3 regions of the Peribacillus sp. NPDC094092 genome follow, and region 1 is predicted to be linked to each of the others. Evidence: riboswitches for the same ligand, from Rfam matches in the RefSeq annotation. Region 1 holds a riboswitch; each other region holds the start of a gene.

Region 1 (6,933 bases):
TTCTCTCTTTAACCCTGTCATTTGAGAATTTAAATACGCTAAAGAGCTTATCATCATCAAGTTCAAGCAAAATGGAACCGTGCTGAAGGATGACGCCTTTTTGCCTGGTTTGAGCGCTGCCAGCGACCTTCCTGCCCTCGACGACCAGTTCATACCAGCTTGGAGCATCAAAGCAGACGGAAGACCTGGGCGTTTTTAAAGCCGCTTTTTCCTGATCGGTTCTAGGCACGGCAAAATAAGCATCCAATCCCAGATTCCTGAACCCCATTAATATTCCTTCAGAAATGACACGATATGCTTCAGTAACGGTAGTTGGCATTCCCGGATAGGATTCTGGAACGATTACGCTATACGTCAATTCATGCTCGTGCAGTACCGCTCGTCCTCCTGTCGGCCTGCGAACAAAACCAAGGCCCTGCCTTTTAACCTCTTCCAAATCAATTTCCGCTTCCGCCTTTTGAAAATAACCAATCGACAATGACGCTGGATCCCAGCCATAAAAGCGGATGATTGGCGGAATTTCACCTTTGCTTTGCCAGTTTAACAGTGCTTCGTCCAACGCCATATTAAAAGCCGGTGAACAATACCCGGAATCTATAAAACCCCATTTTTCTTTAGTCATCCTTACCCCTCGTTTCAATAGACTGTTTTTCAATCCCCCGCAAAAAAACTCACATGTAGTAGTTTAACAGACTTTAACACTCTAAAAAAGAAAGTGCTATCAAGTCGATGAAGAATTTGATGAAAATTCTTTTTGATTATTGGGTAAAGCAATTATATAATAAAGATTGTCTGTATTCGTTAAGGTAGAAGGGAGTTTTTATGTTTGGAAATATTATATACACTGCTCATCATCTTGGGAGTGGTTATTGCGTATTCACTTTTTAATTGGTACCGCCAGCGTAAAATCGTTAAAACATTAACACAGGACGAATTTATCGCTAACTACAGAAAAGTGCAGCTAATCGATGTGCGGGAACCGAATGATTTCAATAATGGTCATATCTTAGGAGCAAGAAACATCCCTATGACGCAAATGAAAACGCGCTTGGTCGAAATTAGACCGGACAAGCCTGTATATTTGTACGCTCAAAGCGAAATCATCAGCGGAAGAGCTGCAGCCATGCTATACAAAAAGGGCTACAGGGAACTTTTTCACCTAAAGGGCGGTTTCAAGATGTGGACCGGGAAAATCAAAGCAAAGAAATAAGACCCCATCACCGTATGGGCTATTTTAAATGAAAAGGCCTTCATCTGGATCATGGGCAAGTGAAAGTTAACTGTGGACTTTAATGAATTCTTACATAAACATGAAAAATCCCCGCCGGCAGGCAGGGATTTTTTTCGTGTAAGCTATCAGTCTAGGCTTGATAGCGCAGAACAGGTTTCCTGGCAGCAAGAGTTTCATCAAGCCGCTTTATTACGGTTGTATGCGGAGCTTCCTGTACGATTTCCGGGGTTTCTTCCGCTTCCTTGGCAATTTGGATCATTGCATCGATGAACGCATCCAGCGTTTCTTTAGACTCGGTTTCAGTCGGTTCGATCATCATTCCTTCTTCCACGTTCAACGGGAAGTAAATGGTTGGAGGATGATACCCGAAATCCAGCAATCTTTTAGCTATATCGAGAGTCCTTACCCCTAATTTCTTTTGACGTCGTCCGCTTAATACGAATTCATGTTTACAATGACGATTATATGGTAAGTCAAAATAAGGTTCCAGCCTACGCATCATATAATTGGCATTGATGACCGCATTCTCGGTGACGGCTTTAAGGCCATCAGGACCCATTGACCGAATGTACGTATATGCCCTCACGTTTATCCCGAAATTACCATAATAAGGTTTTACCCTGCCAATGGATTGCGGACGATCATAATCAAGAACGAATTGATCACCTTGTTTGACAACAAGCGGTTTAGGCAAGTATGGAATCAAGTCCGATTTCACCCCAACAGGACCAGAACCCGGGCCGCCGCCGCCATGAGGGCCTGTGAATGTTTTATGGAGATTTAAGTGAACCACATCAAAGCCCATATCACCCGGGCGTGCTTTTGATAGGACTGCATTCAGGTTGGCTCCATCATAATAAAGCTTCCCGCCTGCGTCATGGACAAGCTGTGCCATTTCCAAAATGTTTTCTTCAAACAAACCCAATGTATTGGGGTTCGTCAGCATCAAGGCCGCGGTATCCGGTCCGACGACACGCTTTAAATCCTCAAGGTCGACTAACCCATTTTCATCCGACTTCACTGTAATCGTTTCAAGTCCGGCAACAGTTGCAGAGGCAGGATTCGTACCGTGTGCAGAATCAGGTACAATTACTTTAGTCCGTTCTGTATCGCCATTCGCTTCGTGAAATGCGCGAATCATCATCAATCCAGTCCATTCACCGTGAGCACCTGCTGCAGGCTGTAATGTCACTTGGTCCATCCCGGTGATTTCCGTTAAGTGTTCCTGCAAATCAAATAATAGTCCCAATGCTCCCTGAACAGTAGCCGGATCCTGATATGGATGGATATGGGCAAAACCATTGAAGCGTGCCACATTTTCATTTATTTTCGGATTATATTTCATCGTGCATGAACCCAGCGGATAAAAACCCGAATCCACTCCATGATTCCGTTTGGAAAGTGCTGTATAATGACGCATGATATCCAGTTCGGACACCTCAGGAAGCTCTGCCTCCTCTTCACGGATGTAGTCGGCAGGAAGAATTTCTTCTAGCGGAATAGTTGCAACATCCATTTCTGGCAGACTGTATCCGATTCGTCCGGAAGTACTGATTTCAAAAATGAGTGATTGATCTTGATTATTCATGTTGATCCCCCAATTCCTGCGCTAGTGCATCAATTTCTTCTTTTGTTCTAAGTTCTGTTACCGCGACCAGCATATGGTCTTTCAGCTCAGGATAAACCGTCCCTAAATCGAAGCCGCCGATCATCCCTTTTTCAAAAAGGTTTTTATTGATTTCTGAAAACGAAGCAGGAAGTTTAATGACGAATTCATTAAATGAAGGGCCGTCGAATATCACTTCCACCCCTTTTGCCATCAGTGCTTTTTTCGCATAATGCGCTTTTTGAATATTTTGCACGGCCATTTCTTTGACACCCTTTTTCCCAAGCGCAGTCATTGCAACGGAAGCTGCCAAGGCATTCAAAGCTTGATTGGAACAAATGTTGGATGTGGCTTTGTCACGGCGGATGTGCTGTTCACGGGCTTGAAGGGTCAGTACAAACCCCCTTTTTCCATTTTCATCCACCGTTTGACCGACGAGCCGGCCCGGAACTTTACGAACAAGTTTATTGGTAACGGCAAAATATCCACAATGAGGTCCCCCAAATGCCGCTGGAATACCAAATGGCTGGGCATCCCCCGTGACGATATCTGCACCGAGTGCACCAGGGGATGTCAAAGCTCCCAATGCAAGCGGGTTACTGGAAACGATAAACATGGACTTGACACCATGAATGATTTCCTCCATTTCTTTCAATGGCTCGATACGGCCAAAAAAGTTCGGATATTGTACGATCACTCCTGCAATGTCATCCTTCGCCAATTCCCTTAAAGCAGCCAAATCCGTCACACCGTCTTGATAAGGAATTTCGACCACTTCCACCCGTTGCCCTTTGGCATATGTCTTCACGACTTCCCTTGATTCAGGATGAACGGTTCCTGAAATGAGAATCTTCTTGCGTCGTGTCTGGCCTGAAGCAAGCATGGCTGCTTCAGCTAGCGCCGTCCCGCCGTCATACATGGAGGAGTTAGCTACATCCATGCCCGTCAATTCACATATCATCGTTTGATATTCAAAGATTGCCTGTAGCTCGCCCTGTGAAATTTCAGGCTGATAGGGTGTATAAGCCGTATAAAACTCAGAACGGGATAAAACATGATCGACGATGACCGGTGCGTAATGGTCATAGACACCCGCACCGAGGAAGGAAGCATAGTTTTTAAGGTCCGCATTCTTGGCGGCAAGCCTTGATAATTCTTTCATTAATGCAGGTTCCGATTTAGCAGGCTTGATATCGTATTCTCCTTGAAAACGAACGCTTTCAGGGATATCATTGAAAAGTTCTTGTGCAGTGGATACCCCTATCGCTTCCAGCATTTCTTGTTTATCTTGCTCTGTCATGGGTAAATAACGATGTTTCATCTAGTGACCATTCCCCTCTATTTACGTGGTTTTTTATAAAAAGGTGTTTGTATGATAACGGCTTTCAAGCGTTTGGAACGGATTTCCACTTCGACTTCCGCATCCAGCACCGAATATTCCTTATCGATAAGTGCCAATCCCACGTTTTTCTTCAACGTCGGTGATTGGGTACCGGTCGTGACCTCCCCAATGACTTTATCCCCGCTGTAGACCTTATACCCATGACGCGGAATGCCACGGTCAATCATTTCAATTCCCACAAGCTTACGGGGAGCTCCTTTCGCCTTTTGCTCAGCAAGTACGGCTTTCCCGAAAAAATCCACTTCCTTATCCACTTTTACTGCAAAACCAATACCGGCTTCCATCGGGGTGATATCTGCTGAAAGCTCCTGCCCATACAGCGGCAGTTTCGCTTCAAAACGCAGGGTATCACGAGCACCTAAACCAATCGGCTGAACCCCCTCTTCCTTTCCTGCTTCCATAATCGCCTTCCAAAGGGCAGGACCATTTTCACTGTCGCTATATATTTCAAAACCATCTTCACCAGTGTATCCAGTACGGGATACCAACGTGGAGATACCGTTAATCAGAACATTTTCCTTGAACTTGAAAAATCCAATTTCACTTAAGTCAGTATTTCCCGATAGTTTTTGTAAGATCTTTTCTGCAGACGGTCCTTGTAGTGCCAGCTGTGTGTAGTTATTCGATACATTCGTAATTTGGACATCTTCCGTTAAATTAGCTTGCAGCCAATTGAAATCTTTTTCTGTATTTGCTGCATTGACCACGAGCAAATAGTCATCCTCAGCCCTTTTATACACGATAAGATCATCAACCGTGCCTCCGTTTTCATAACACATGGCTGTATATTGGGCGCCGCCCTGTTGCAGCTTTGAAAGATCATTAGTCAGCATCTTCTGTAAAAAGGAAACGCTCCCTGGACCCTTAACATCGACTTCCCCCATATGGGAAACATCGAATAACCCCGCTTTTGTACGTACGGCTTCATGTTCATCCTTTATACCCGAAAATTGGACAGGTAGTTCCCAGCCGCCAAAATCAATCGTTTTACCTCCGTATTCACGATAAACCTCAAATAGTGGTGTTCTTTTTAAATCGGTCAAAAAATGACCCCCTTCAGATTTTTTTAAAATTGATTGGCTTCATTATCAAAAGCTTCTTGTCATTACGCATCAGGCATACCCTGATTCATGATGTGAAAAAAGCACAAAAAAGGACAGAGAAAGCCCGTTTGAGCTTTTTCTCTGTCCTGAAACCTGAAAGTTTACCTATGTAATAGGTTTTCCCCTTTGGTGGCCGTCCCAAAACGGGCGGCGCTCTCCAGAGTTGCGTCCAATAAGAGTTCTTTTGCCTGAGAGATTCACTGCTAAGTTTGCTCCTTCGGCGCTACATCCGTAGTCTCTCCCCTTATCTTCACCCGCATATGAATGGTCTACCAATGAAAGGAAGCGTAATAGCCCCGAACATCGGTAAAACCTTTGAGCTTCTTGAATGCATTCTCTGCCAATTCTCCTAAAACTTCTTAGAAACCGTTTGAATGATCTCCTTCAGTAATCTTGGATAAATTAGGAGCCTATAGCCCATACTAAGAAAACGCGAACTGCAAAATCGATGTTCAAAGATTCTTTGTAGCGTTTGGAAATTGGAATTTTCTAAATATACTTATATCCTACCCTAAGAAACTTATCTCTGCAATATCTTTTGAAGAGAAATATTTTTCTCACTTCACATACGAAATGTTCGGTTTTTGACCTTTTATTAAGGAAATTATGATTTAAGAGGGAGTTATTTCTATGAAAATCAATATATCCTTCAATTCTGAATGGAATGACGAGTTTCTGCAAAAAATGGAAAATGACGGTCCATGGGGAAATTGGGAGCTTTATAAGTTGGCGGTTCAAATGGAGGAAAATCTTATCATACCTGATTTTGAAGGTTTACAGGCTCCCAAGCACCTTCCGCAGTTAACCCCGCTTCCCCATCAATTGGAAGCAGCCAAGCAAGTGGTGGAAAAGATGAATGGAAAGGCCATTTTAGCTGATGAGGTGGGTCTCGGAAAAACAATTGAAGCAGGCTTGATCCTGAAAGAGTATATGATCAGGGGCCTTGTAAAAAAAGTATTGATCCTTGTTCCAGCCTCCCTTGTCACACAATGGGCTTTTGAATTGAATACCAAGTTTCATATACCGGCAGTCGTTCAGAGAAAAAGTTATGTTTGGGACTCCTGTGATGTGGTCATTTCATCCATCGATACAGCGAAACGCGCTCCACATCGAGATATCATTTTCACCCAGGAATATGACTTCATCATTATTGATGAAGCTCATAAACTAAAAAATAATAAGACGAAGAACTATGAATTCGTCCAAAATCTGAAAAAGAAATTTTGTTTACTCCTGACAGCCACTCCGATTCAAAATAAAGTCGAGGAGATTTTCCACCTCGTTTCATTATTGAAACCGGGCCACTTGGGAAATGCCTCACTCTTTTCGGAAAAGTATAAGGGGAAAGGCCGGAACATCATTGAAGATGAGCATCTAAAGGAACTGGTCAATACTGTCATGATTCGAAACCGGCGGGCCGATACTGGCATTGAATGGACAAAACGGCATGTGGAAACCATCACCATTGAATTTTCTCCAACGGAACAGGCATTGTACGATGCTGTTTCCAAATTCAAGCCTATTTCGGATGGATCGAAAGGAAGCGCCTTTTCGGCTCTCACACTCCAAAGGGAAGCATGCAGCAGCAGAG
Region 2 (6,933 bases), 430 kb from region 1:
CTGGAGGGATGACGATGGCTTTATCGAATAAGAATATCCTTGTTTTCCTGTTGATAAGCAGTTTGATCACGGGCTGCTCAGGTATCGAGAGACAAACCGAAAAGGCAATGAAGGCTGCTGAAGTGGCTTTTCGTGACGATGAAAAACAGCCCAATCAAGAGGCGGGGCTAATTCAGGTCTATCTGCCAAAGGATTTTAAAGTAGTGGAAGAACATGATAATAATTTGATTTTACAAAAAGGTGATAAGATTTATATATTATTTGTCAATCCAAATGAAAAAGAAGACAGCTCCGTGTTATATTTGGCGATAAAGGAACAAGATGATCAAAATGTAATGCTGCATTCTTTTCAGACTGATGATAAATTCGGCTTTATCTCGATCAAAGAGATACCGAAAGAAAAGTATGAGCTTGCAGTGGGGATCGGCGGGGTGAAGCTGACAACCGAAACGGATAAAGACCAACTAAAAGCCGATGCGAAACAAATGATGGAAATCGTTTCATCCGTGCCCCAGAAATAAGCTTTGCCACGGCCGTTCATCCGATCCGTATTAATGGTTGATTTCAGGAGAGTCTGGTATGATGGGTTTATAAAAACTAAGGTGTCATTTAGAGCAGGAGGAATATTCAAATGGAAAATTTAAAAACCGTTGAACAATATGATGCATTGAAAAATGAAGGAAAGCATATCTTTCTTTTTTCAGCGACATGGTGTGGAGATTGCCGTGTAATCGAACCGATCATGCCGGAGATTGAAACGAAATTTCCTGACTTTACATTCATTCATGTGGACCGTGATGAATTCATCGATGTGTGTGCGGCGAATGATGTATTCGGTATACCAAGTTTCATCGCGTACGATAATGGAAAAGAGCTAGGCAGATTCGTAAGCAAAGATCGCAAAACGCAAGAACAAATTGAGGAATTCATACAATCACTATAATCAATTTCCCCTTCTCGCTGGGGATTTTTCAATGAAGAGGAGGGTCAGTCATGAAAATGGACAGCACGAAGCTGAAGAATATCCTGAAGGAACGTTTAAAAGATGAAAATCGCACATTCAAATTCGATAGCAAGCAAGATACGTTACGGGTGGAAAATGTGAAGACCGGGAAGGGAATAACCATCGAGTTGCCTCCTGTACTTGCCAACTATGAAAACGTACAGGAAAAGGCCATCGATGAAATAATCTATTACGTGGAAGAGGCCCTGAATGTGATGGGGGGAGAACACAGCATGGAAGGCAAGGAGAAATTCATTTTCCCAGTCATCCGCTCGACCTCCTTTCCAATGGAATCGGAAGAAGGAAATCCATTTTTATTCGATGAGCATACGGCTGAAACCCGGATTTTTTATGCCCTTGATTTAGGTAAAACCTACCGTCTTATAGACGAAAAGATGATTCAACGGGAAAATTGGCAGGGTGACAAGATCCGTGAAATTGCCCTTTTTAATGCCCGTTCCCTCTCCACTGAAATGAAGTCGGATATCGTTGCGGGTAATGCATTTTATTTTTTGAACACGAATGATGGATATGATGCCAGCAGGATCCTGAATGAATCATGGCTACGGGAAATCAAGGCTAAGATCGAGGGAACCATGGCTGTGGCCATTCCCCATCAGGATGTCATCATCATTGCCGATGTGAAGAATGATACGGGCTATGATATACTTGCGCAAATGGCGATGAGCTTCTTTGCCAGCGGTCATGTTCCGATAACGGCTCTATCATTTCTTTACGAAGAAAATGAGTTGGAGCCCATCTTCATTATGGGTAAAAACAAAAAGCGCGAACAATAATATATGGAATCACAAAAGGACCGTGTCAGCATCTGATACCGGTCCTTTTAAAGTTTAATAGAGTTTATGATTCTTGGAGTTGATATTTATTTTTTTATCGGCGATAATGTAATTGTAATATTTTGAAAATATGGAATAAAACAATAGAACAAGCGGATGAACGTTGTGGGAGAGTGCAAAGCATTGAGCCACCGAAGGAGCAAGTTCCAAAAATATCCCTTGGAGCAAATCTCTCAGGTAAATGGAACCGCAGCTGGACGCAACTCTGGAGAGCGCGCAGGAAGTGGGCCGCCAACGGGGAAATCTCCATGATCAAAATGGAGTTGAATTCTCAGGTGAAAGGACAGAGAAGGGAGCGGTAAGTTTGCGCAACCCTGCTCTGTCCTTTTTCATTTGGCTTTTTGCATACAGAAGGTTTGCAGCGTACATGGAACTAACTAATATGCCAATCAACTTGAAATAATGGGGGAGAATAATCGTGAATGTGAAAAGCAAATTAATGAACATGCTGGAAGCCCGTAAAGGGGAAATGGTTCAAATCCGCCGCCATTTACACGAGAATCCGGAGCTATCCTTCAAAGAAGAGAAAACGGCAAAATATATCCTTGATTTTTATAAGGGGAAAGATGTATCGATTCAAACGAATGTAGGAAATGGATTAGGGATCATCGTGACGATCGAAGGCGGAAAACCAGGGAAAACGATAGGTCTCCGTGCCGATTTCGATGCACTGCCGATTACAGAAGAAACGGAGGTTCCGTTCCGTTCAAAAAATGAAGGTGTCATGCATGCCTGCGGACACGATGGGCATACCGCTTATTTATTGGTACTGGCAGACTGCATCATTGAGCTGAAAGATTCCCTGCCAGGTACGATCAAAATAATTCATCAACATTCAGAAGAAACACCCCCTGGCGGAGCAAAAAGCATCATGGAATCAGGGGTTTTGGATGAACTGGACGCTGTCTTCGGAATCCATTTATTCCCTTCACATCCAGCAGGGGTCGTCGGGTATCGCGGCGGCTACTCGATGGCTGGGCGGACCTATTTCAAATTAGCTATAAAGGGTGTGGGCGGCCATGGTTCCTCCCCGCATATGGCTAATGATACCATTGTGGCAGGCGCCCATTTCGTGACAGCCGTACAAACCGTAATCAGCCGTCGCTTGAACCCTTTTGATATGGGTGTAGTCACAATCGGCTCCTTCGATGGAAAGGGAAGCTTTAATGTCATTAAAGATCGTATAGAAATTGAAGGGGATGTCCGTTATATGACGGCAGAGACCCAACAGCTGATCGATAAGGAAATCCACCGGATCGTTAAAGGGATAGAAATGGAATTTGATGTTCAGTGCGAGCTTTCATATGTGCCCGATTATCCTCCGTTATATAATGACCCTGAACTGACTGGATTCGTGAAAAACAGCCTCGAAAGCATGGATGACAAAGATATTAAGGATGTTGTGGAATTTCCGGTTTTCTCAGGTTCGGAAGATTTTTCGTATTATGCAGAAAAGATTCCTGGCTGCTTCTTTTACATTGGCTGTAAACCGAAAGGGGTGGAGAAGGCCTATTTCAATCACCATCCTAAATTCGACATTGATGAAGAGGCCCTATTAATCGCTTCCAAATCAGTGGCGCAGGTTGTATGCAGTTTTTATGAATGGAAATAGTCCCTTTGGTCTTTGTTTGCAAAAAAAACGCAGAAACCCACAAAACACCGTTCGGTATTAACGAACGGTGTTTTATGGGTTGCGGCAGGTGTTGGGTGCCGCCGGCGGTTTCATGAAGGATGTTTCAATGGATTGGCAGTCTGCTTCCAAGGCTGCATGAAAACTTAATCTCTTTGTAAACGCGATTTAACAGCGGTGTTTTATTTAAATAGTAGACTAGGGGCTAATGTTATTACGCAATGGATAGGTTTAAACTCATTCCAGAAGGGGTTTAATAGGGTAGGAGTTCTGCGAACAACGTTAAGTATAGTAAGAATGCGATAAAAAAATAGATACTGCTCCCAATTCAGCTTAAATTTTCTCGATATTTTTAAAATAACTGGTAGAATTAGTTACATAACTACAGATGTAGAAAGAGTGATAGTTTTGAAATGGCTAAATAAGATGAAAAAATGGTTCCAAGCAGAGGAAATTATTGAAATCGAAGAAATTATAATAGATGAACCGCTTGATGAAGAGACATTAAGGAATATGGATTTTTCGAAGCTTTCGAAATCAAAGAAAGAAGAAATAAAGGTTTACAATCAAAAAGTGGAAAAAATGTCCCAGACGCCAGACCCGGATACGAAAATCCTGTTTCAATATCCAAAAGGACAGTTCAAGTTTCCGCTCATTCCAGATCGGGAGCAGAATAAAAGAAAGCCTAGGGAAAGAAACAGGGAAGACAATGAACCCAAACAGGGGAAGAATGTGGCCAAAGAAACATCGAGAAGGCCTGTAAGGGATACTGAACCAAAACGGAGAAGCTTTGACCGGGAGGAAACTTCAAAAATAGTCCCGTCAAATACTCCATTCCGCCCAACGGAAATCCCTTCACCCATTTATGGGTTCCGCCGTCCGGGAAAAAAAATAGTCCCTTCTGAAGAAATTGTCGAATATGAATTAGAAAGTAAAAATACTCCATTCCGCCCAACGGAAACCCCTTCACCCATTTATGGGTTCCGTCGTCCGGAAAAAAATATAGTCCCTTCTGAAGAAATTGTCGAGTATGAATTAGAAAGCAAGATGCCCATCTATAAAAAAGAAGGACCAGATATCGAGATTCCGGTATCGGCCCCTGAAATCTCAAAAAAAGTGTCACATGAGGAAATGACGATAGAACCATCCGTTCTTATACCGGAACAAGCGGAAGAAAAAAGGGAAGAATCGGAAATACCCGCTTTCTTTCGCAGGAATTCCATTGAATCACTGCCAGAAGAAGCGGTAAGCGAGCCGGATATTAAGCCTGTGGCGGAAAAAGAGGACATTGAACAGGACCAGGTCGATTTTGGACGCGAAGTCGCTGTATCCATCATGGAACAGGCGGACTACACACCGCCTGAAGCTATATCGGTTCCTGAGGAGGTTGCTGAACGATCGAATCAACCATCCGTTAGTCAAGGGACACTGCCTGAAGGTGATCCATCTGAGGAAATACCTGAAGTGCAGCCTAAACGTCCGAAAAAACATATCCCATTTAATGTGATGATGCTTAAGCAAGATCGGGAAAAAAACGTCTTCATGAATAAAATGATGCCGGAAAAAAAAAGCCTTAATTCGGAAAGGGCAGTAGTTTCCCCTGATAGGCGACCAATGAATGTTACTGCTGAACCGGAGGCAGGACAAGCGAAACCATCCGCCGTTCCTGAACGGAAACAGGAGGAGGGCAGTGTCGTGCCGAAAGAGGGGACTCCGGTCATTACACCAACCTTTTTTGACACGAAGGCTGGTTCGGAAACCGCCGCCGTGTCTGAAAATACAGTTGAATCCAATATTGGGTCCAGCCCGTTCATTAAGCCGCTCATGGAACAGGAATCCCCCATCTCCGGAAATGGGTATCAAGAAGCAGTTCATACAGAGGAGGCAGCAGAAAGCGGCCAGGGCGATACCCCGGCAGTTTTTGGCTCCGTCGAAGCGGAGGATAATCCATATTATGTGTTTCCGAATATCGAATTGCTGACACCTCCGACTTATGCCGTGCATGACGATGAGTGGCTCGAGGAACAGACTTTATTACTTGATGAGACATTGAAAAATTTCAATGTCCGTGCCAAGGTCGTCAATGTCACGCAAGGACCGGCAGTAACCCGTTTCGAGGTGCATCCGGAGCCGGGAGTGAAGGTGAATAAAGTGACGAATCTGATGGATGACATCAAATTAAGCCTTGCCGCTCAGGATATGCGGATGGAAGCGCCCATTCCGGGTAAACATACAATTGGCATCGAGATTCCGAACAGGAAAAGCAAACCGGTATTTTTGCGTGAGGTTTTGGAAAGTACTGAGTTTCAAGAGCATGAATCACCGCTTGCTGTCGCTTTAGGACTTGATATATCCGGTCAGCCGATCATCACGGATTTGAGAAAGATGCCGCATGGATTGATAGCCGGGCAAACGGGATCTGGGAAAAGTGTCTGCATCAACACGATGCTGGTCAGCTTGCTGTATAAAGCGACGCCGCAGGAGCTGAAACTGCTGTTGATCGATCCGAAAATGGTCGAGCTCGCCCCATATAACCGGATCCCGCATTTGGTCAGTCCGGTCATAACCGATGTAAAAGCCGCTACGGCTGCGTTGAAATGGGCTGTAGAGGAGATGGAGCGGCGTTATGAATTGTTTGTACATGCCGGTGTGCGTGATATCACCCGCTTTAATGAGCAAGCGGAAAAAGCCGGTCAATATTCAAGCAAGCTGCCTTATATCCTGGTGATCATCGATGAGCTTGCTGATCTGATGATGATGTCCCCGGCTGATGTAGAGGAAGCGATTTGCCGGATTGCGCAAAAGGCCCGTGCCTGCGGCATCCATTTGATTGTAGCCACTCAAAGGCCATCAGTCGATGTCATAACTGGATTGATCAAGGCAAATATCCCGACAAGGATCGCTTTTTCGGTTTCTTCCCAGGTCGACTCCCGTACAATCATCGATAGCGGCGGTGCAGAAAAATTATTGGGAAGAGGAGATATGTTATTCGCTGAAAACGGCTCGTCGAAAACGGTGCGCCTGCAAGGGACTTTCGTGAGTGATGAAGAAATCGATCAAGTCGTCAACCATGTTAAACTGGAGCAGCAGCCGAAATACCTGTTTGAACAGGAAGACTTGCTGAACAGGGCCGAGGTCACGGAAGAAGCGGATGAACTGTTTTTCGAGGCCTGTGAATTTGTCGTGAGCCAACAGGCTGCCTCTGCATCGAGTGTCCAAAGGCGCTTCCGTGTCGGGTATAACCGTGCAGCGCGTCTAATAGAAATGATGGAGCAAAGGGGAGTCGTTTCCGAATCCAGGGGCTCAAAGCCCAGGGATGTATTGATTACGGAAGATGAACTGGAATTTTTACATGATAATTAAGAGAACGTAATAAAAGGAAATTGAATATAATGTGAAAGGGTGAAAACCCTTTTTTATCACCTTAATTAAGGGAAAAACCA
Region 3 (6,933 bases), on a different contig from region 1:
TGCAAAACGGTCGATTGGTGAAGGGAAAGAGCTTTATGATTGGGATACACAAGACATCAACAAGATCATCAATGAATTCGTTGCAGTCAATTTAACTGAAGACGAATGGAAAAAGATCATCTCTCCCGAATACTTTGTGGAGATTAGAAGCGTTCAAGGCGGACCCAGCCCGAAAGAGGTTACGCGGATGATTGTAAATAGAAAACAAAAACTGGATCAACAGCTGCATGAATATAAGGGAATCGTTAAAGCGATGAATGACGGCAGGAAGGCTTTAGTGGATTACAAAAAATGAATTTTAACGGGCATGAAATTCACGAGTATTTGCTCCAAACCCATGAAGAAAAGAAAGGCTCAGTCTTTTGACTGAGCCTTTCGTTGTTCTTCTATTGTTTCATTAGCCAAAATAACCAGCATAAGAGAGTGTTTCATATATCGTTAACGGATTTAGGTTCCAAACGAACTGTGTGCTTTCTGAAAGCAAGACTTACCGTGATCATCACAATGAAATTGACCGCCAAGGCGATGATTCCCACATTCAAATCTTTCGCTGCTTGCGGGAAGGATGGAAACAAGGTTCCTATAGTTGAAGAGCTGAGTGTAATGCAGATTACAATGAATAATCCGGTGATGATGCCTGCGATTGCACCATATTTATTGATGGGATTATTCTTCTTCAGACTAAAGAGAAGGGACGGGAATAGCTGTGTGATGAGACTGTATCCCATAAGAATTAATGCTGACATCGTTTCGCCGCCGTTTAAGGTGAAGTAGACGGCTATAAGGGCAATGACCGGAACAAGGAACTTTGCCAATCGTACAACGTGGCGATCGGATACTGCAGGTGCAAATGCCTTATAGACGTTTTTCGCGAGCAGTGTAGCGACGCTCATCAATAGCATGGATCCCGGCACCAATGCGGTCAACAATCCAGCTCCGCCGATTATGCCTATAAACCATGGATCAAAGGTCTCGATCGAAAGGCGAAGCAATGAGAGGTCTGCATCTGCCCCCACGAGTCCTGGCACTTTCAATATAGCTGTAAACCCAACGAAAAAAACGAATAACAGCATGAGTGTATATAAAGGGCTAATGATGGCATTTTTACGAAATACCTTGCCGCTGCGTGCTGAATAGACTGCACTGAAAACTTGTGGCCACATATAGAAACCGAATACGAGCAATATTACGGTGGAGATGAACCATGATAAGCTAAGTCCCTGGTCAGGGAACTTTAGAAAACCAGGTTTGGCCGCATCAATCGCTTCAAACATCGGCTGAAATCCGCCAAAGTAATGGATCGGCAGATAAATCCCCAAAAATCCTATTATGGCGACCATCATGATATCTTTAATGACCGCTGTCCAAACTGAACCGTGTATACCGGAGATCATCACATATAAGGTAAGACCGATCGCCCCCATCCAAACTGCCTGGGACATTGAGATGGCACCATAGGATGCTTCTGAGACAATGATTCCCAACCCTTTCAGCTGCACGACGATCACTGGAATCATCGACACGACACCGACAAGTGCAGCCAAAATTCCTAAACTGGGACTCTTATATTTGCTCACAAAGAAATCGGATTGGGACATCAGTTTATTTTCTTTGGCATATTTCCATATTTCCGGAAGGAGCCAATAGGATAATACGTAAGACAAAGTAATGTAAATTAGAACATATAGAGCGGGTGCGCCCTTGCCATATGCCCAGCCGCTGCCGCCAAGGAAGGAGAAGGTCGTATAGATTTCCCCGGCCATCAGCAGAAAGACGAAAATCGCACCAAAGCCGCGTCCGCCCACCGTCCATTGTTCCAAGTCCATATCTTTTCCTTTTGAAGAGCGTATCCCTAAAAATATCGATAGAAGTAAAAATGCCAAAATGATTAAGAGAGCAATATTCATTCCTGGTCACCTTCCCGATTCCTGGGATCCAGCTTATACATGATGCCCAATATGGCAGAGGTAAGGACCACCCACATCGCCATCCAGAACATATTGAAAGGCATCCCTAATACATATGGTTCTATTTTATTAACAAAAGGTAGAAATCCTAGTATGCCTATAAAAGGAACTAGAGTAAGGATATATAAAATCTTCATTAAACAAACCCCTTCGTTTTAAATAAGTGAAACGTCCATCAATGGGGTTTATTCTTGAATGCCACTGATGGCTGGGTGAACCAAATCGGGAAGGGAAATTCATGCAAGACGGATTTTCCTTCTTTTGAAAAGGTCCGATGATATCTATTAGCTTACACTATTTTGATATAAAATTTAATGCAGATGGCTGATATATTTTAGCAAAAATGCGCCAATTGCCTATTCTTGATGTGTTTCATAGACGGATAAAGCCTTGAATCCGAATCGAATTCAAGGCTTTATTCCATTAGCTCTATTTTTTCCGATAGTTATATAGTATCACCAAGAGTATGAACCAGATCGGGGTCAAAAGCAGTGATAGTCGTGTAGCTTCGGCGAATAGCATGACTATAAGGATGAATAGGAATAATCCTAAAATGGCGTAATTGATAAAAGGTGTAAAAGGAGCCTTGAAAGTCGATTCGTCCCTTAGGTCAGGCCTAGTTTTCAAATATTTGATATGGGAAATCAAGATAATGCTCCATACCCAAATGAAACAGATGGCACTGATGGTCGTCACGACGGTAAATGCCTGTTCCGGTATCAGCTTGCTCAATAATGCCCCTATCGATACAACGATTGTGGATGTTAATAAGGCATTGCTTGGAACAGCCTGCTTGTTTAATTTTTCCAGTTTAGCAGGAGCTTCGCCATTCCTGCTTAACGTATAGAGTATTCGGCTTGTTGAAAATAAACCGCTGTTGCATGCAGAAGCAGCGGATGTCAAAACGACGAAGTTGATGATTCCTGCAGCGACAGGAATGCCGATTAACGCAAAGACCTCTACAAATGGGCTGCTCGTGGCATCAAGTTGTGTCCATGGGTTGACACAGAGAATGACGAATAGGGCACCAACATAGAAAAGTAAAATCCGGACAGGGATTTTATTGATGGCAGATGGAATGTTCTTTCTCGGGTTCGCCGTTTCCGCTGCGGAAACCCCGACCAATTCGACGCCGACAAATGAGAAGACGACCAACTGTAAAGATAATAGGAATCCGGACATGCCATTGGGGAACATGCCCCCATGATTCCATAGGTTCGTAACGGAAACCGTACCAGTATTGGTATTGAAGCCGATTATCAAAAGAATGATTCCTACGATGATCAAGACAATGATCGTGATTACTTTAATGATGGCAAACCAGAATTCCAATTCGCCAAATAACTTAACGGTCAATAGGTTCAATCCTAATAGGATGACTAGGCATACTAGAGCCGGAATCCATTGAGGAATATCGAACCAATATTGCATATAGACACCGACAGCTATGATATCGGCCATTGCTGTCATGATCCAACAGAACCAATATGTCCAACCTGTCACGAATCCAGCCCATGGACCGACATATTCGGTTGCAAATTCAGTGAACGATGCATAACCTGCATTGGATAATAGCAATTCGCCCAGCGCCCTCATCACAAAAAACAGGGCAATCCCTATTATCAGATAGGAGAAGATAATGGAAGGTCCAGCCAATTGAATGGCTTTTCCGGATCCTAAAAACAAACCGGTGCCAATGGTTCCTCCTATTGCAATCAGTTGTACATGTCGATTTTTTAAATCTCTTTTTAATTCCTGTTTAGCCAATTCTTACGCCCCCGTCTTTTATAGTCTTGTTAGTGAATGATTTCAACCGGCATGGTCTTGGAGTTAGGGACGTGATTTTTTGCCCTGCTTGCCTATTCCATTGGTTTTCAAGAGTGTAGTTTTAAAGTCCAATCATAAAATGGACAATAAAAAAAGAGATTGGATACTACCAATCTCTTAAAAGGTTCAGAATAACAATTCTATCATTCGTTACTCTTCTGTCCTTTTGCCTGAGATTGTGAATCCTTCGGCGCTGCATCTTGTACAGTCTCTCCAGAAGCTGCTCCTGCTATAGTGTCATCCATAGCATTCATCGCTTGCTTGTATGCGGTTGTAAGGAATGTCTGTCAGTGATAATCTCCCACTGTTGGATCATTCATTATGCTTATAAAATAATATTGGAATTCTATCATCTATTTTTTCGTAGGTCAACAATTTTTTTTGAAATAAAACAGGCATTATCCGCCGTTTAATTGTGGTCTGTATTTAACGTAAGGTTTAAGAAGAAGTTCTCTTTTTGAACGATCACTATTATAAAATACTGAATATCATTTTTTTAAAATGATATTCTTAGATTAGAAAAATCGACAAGATATTATTGGTAACTGTTTTTTTCAAAAATACAATTGTATTTTTACAGAATATTTACTATTATAAGATAAGAAAACATAATTAAAGTGTTATGTAATATTAATTACGATATAGCATTCCTAATGAAAAGAGAGTGTTCGTGGCAAGGATGGAAAAGCATTACCGATATTGCATCTGGGGGAGTTAATCATGTCGAACAAGGAATTAAAGAGAGGGCTGGAATCAAGACATATTCAAATGATAGCTTTGGGCGGAACCATAGGGGTCGGGTTATTCATGGGTTCTGCAAGCACTATCAAATGGACCGGGCCCTCTGTTATGCTTGCTTATGCAATCGCAGGTATTTTTATATTTTTCATCATGCGTTCCATGGGTGAGATGCTATATTTAGAACCGACTACAGGTTCTTTTGCAACCTTTGCAAGCAGCTATATACATCCATTGGCAGGTTATATGACTGCTTGGAGCAATTGGTTTCAATGGGTAATCGTCGGAATGTCCGAAATCATCGCTGTTGGGTTGTATATGCAATATTGGTTCCCGGAGTTACCTGCGTGGATACCAGGTGTGGTCGCCATGATCATCTTGGGGGCGGCAAACCTCATTTCCGTTAAATCCTTCGGTGAATTTGAATTTTGGTTTGCGCTTATAAAAATCATAACGATTATATTGATGATCATTGCCGGCCTTGGCCTTATCTTCTTTGGAATAGGGAATGGCGGGGATGCTATTGGATTATCGAATCTTTGGGCAAATGGCGGCTTCTTTACGGGAGGCTGGACGGGATTCTTCTTCGCTCTTTCCCTTGTCGTGGCTTCCTATCAAGGCGTTGAGCTTATCGGCATAACAGCCGGGGAAGCGAAAAACCCAACCAAGACCGTAACAAATGCGATCCAATCAATCATATGGCGCATTTTAATTTTCTACATTGGAGCGATATTCGTCATCGTGACAGTATTCCCTTGGGATCAACTGGATGACTTAGGCAGTCCGTTTGTTTCCACCTTTGCCAAAATAGGTATCACTGCAGCGGCAGGCATCATTAATTTTGTCGTAATCACTGCGGCAATGTCTGGATGCAACAGTGGGATTTTCAGTGCAGGACGCATGCTTTACACACTGGCATTGAATGGCCAAGCCCCGAAAGCCTTTGCTAAAGTATCTAAAAATGGAGTGCCGGCATATTGCACGATCGCCGTACTTTTAGGATTGGGCATCGGGGTTATCCTGAATTACCTTGCACCGCCGCAATTATTCCTTTACGTGTACAGTGCGAGTGTTTTGCCCGGGATGATTCCATGGTTTGTCTTACTTATCAGTGAGCTTAAATTCAGAAAGGTGAATGCTGCCGAAATGGAGAAACATCCGTTCAAAATGCCATTGGCCCCTTTCAGTAATTATGCGACAATTGCCTTTTTACTGATGGTGCTGGTCGGTATGTGGATCAATCCTAGCACAAGGATTTCCTTGATTGTCGGCATCGTTTTCCTAGCCTTGGTCGCAGCAAGTTATTACATGCTGAAAATGGATAAACGGACACCATTGGATGTTAAATCCGATGATGAGATTTCAGGATAAGGTAAAAAAAGCCCTTCTCTTAATTCGAGAAGGGCTTTTTTTGTCTTTTTGAATCAATTGTGGCATTCACGAGTAAATTCACAAAATTCACGAGTAAACCGGCAAAATTCACGAGTAAAGCTAATTTGACCCCATTACAAGGAAGGCCAGCAGGGGGAAGGTGTCTTCCTGCCAGGTTATTTCATAGGATGTAATATATTTACCCGAGGAAGGGGTTATCTTTTTGGAAAGAACAAAGCTTACCGGGCGTATCGTTACACCTAATGATGCTGAGTATGAGCATGCCAGGATAAATAATAACTTAAGTTTTGCTAAATTCCCCAAGGTTATTGTGTTTTGTCAAAATTCCAATGATGTGTTGAATTCATTGAAGTGGGCCCGGGAAAATCATGCACCTTTCCGGGTTAGGAGCGGCAGGCATAGCTATGAAAATTTTTCATTAGTGAATGGCGGTCTGGTCATTGATATTAGTGAAATGTACAATATCAAGGTCAACCGTGAAAAAATGATCGCCAAAATTGAAGCCGGAGCTGATTTAGGGCGAGTATATAATACGTTATGGAACTATGGCACGACGATTCCGGCAGGGACCGAAAGCAGTGTTGGTGTTGTAGGTCTTACGCTCGGCGGTGGAATAGGTATGTTAACTAGGCGCTTTGGACTTACTTGTGACAATCTACTTGAAATAGAAATGGTAAGGGCGTGGGGAAAGAGGGGCGCCAAACTCATTAAAGCAAATAGGAAAATCAATAGTGATTTATTTTGGGCCTGCTGCGGGGGAGGAGGGGGGAACTTTGGCATAGTCACTTCTCTTACTTTAAGGGTACACCCCGTATCAAGGGTATCCATTTTCTCCGTCACATGGGAATGGGAAGATTTCGAAGCGGTGTTTGAAGCCTGGCAGGATTGGGCGCCTCAAGCTGATGAATGCTTAACTTCAGAAATAGAATTCAAGGCAAAGGAAGCGAACGAAATTATTGCTAAAGGGGAATTTGTTGGAACGGCACATAGATTGAAGCAGCTATTAAAG

Evidence for each region. Region 1 has a riboswitch for glycine ahead of gcvT (glycine cleavage system aminomethyltransferase GcvT). Riboswitches for the same ligand answer to the same signal wherever they lie in the genome.
Region 2: another riboswitch for glycine. It lies ahead of ACQKNS_RS11930 (amidohydrolase); the one in region 1 lies ahead of gcvT (glycine cleavage system aminomethyltransferase GcvT).
Region 3: another riboswitch for glycine. It lies ahead of ACQKNS_RS21345 (amino acid permease); the one in region 1 lies ahead of gcvT (glycine cleavage system aminomethyltransferase GcvT).

What each region holds. Positions count from the first base shown of each region.
Region 1 is NZ_JBNNUC010000002.1:1,032,920-1,039,852, reverse strand. It holds gene ACQKNS_RS14055 (lipoate--protein ligase family protein) at 1-622, opposite strand, end outside; gene ACQKNS_RS14050 (rhodanese-like domain-containing protein) at 827-1,210, shown strand; gene gcvPB (aminomethyl-transferring glycine dehydrogenase subunit GcvPB) at 1,362-2,819, opposite strand; gene gcvPA (aminomethyl-transferring glycine dehydrogenase subunit GcvPA) at 2,812-4,158, opposite strand; gene gcvT (glycine cleavage system aminomethyltransferase GcvT) at 4,176-5,282, opposite strand; glycine riboswitch at 5,422-5,505, opposite strand; glycine riboswitch at 5,509-5,596, opposite strand; gene ACQKNS_RS14030 (DEAD/DEAH box helicase) at 5,973-6,933, shown strand, end outside.
Region 2 is NZ_JBNNUC010000002.1:599,447-606,379, forward strand. It holds gene ACQKNS_RS11915 (hypothetical protein) at 15-521, shown strand; gene ACQKNS_RS11920 (thioredoxin family protein) at 632-943, shown strand; gene ACQKNS_RS11925 (DUF1444 domain-containing protein) at 994-1,800, shown strand; glycine riboswitch at 1,957-2,060, shown strand; gene ACQKNS_RS11930 (amidohydrolase) at 2,285-3,472, shown strand; gene ACQKNS_RS11935 (DNA translocase FtsK) at 3,899-6,853, shown strand.
Region 3 is NZ_JBNNUC010000005.1:140,357-147,289, reverse strand. It holds gene argH (argininosuccinate lyase) at 1-295, shown strand, start outside; gene ACQKNS_RS21355 (sodium:solute symporter family protein) at 429-1,907, opposite strand; gene ACQKNS_RS21350 (DUF3311 domain-containing protein) at 1,904-2,104, opposite strand; gene ACQKNS_RS21345 (amino acid permease) at 2,397-3,734, opposite strand; glycine riboswitch at 3,943-4,021, opposite strand; gene ACQKNS_RS21340 (amino acid permease) at 4,515-5,903, shown strand; gene ACQKNS_RS21335 (FAD-binding oxidoreductase) at 6,127-6,933, shown strand, end outside.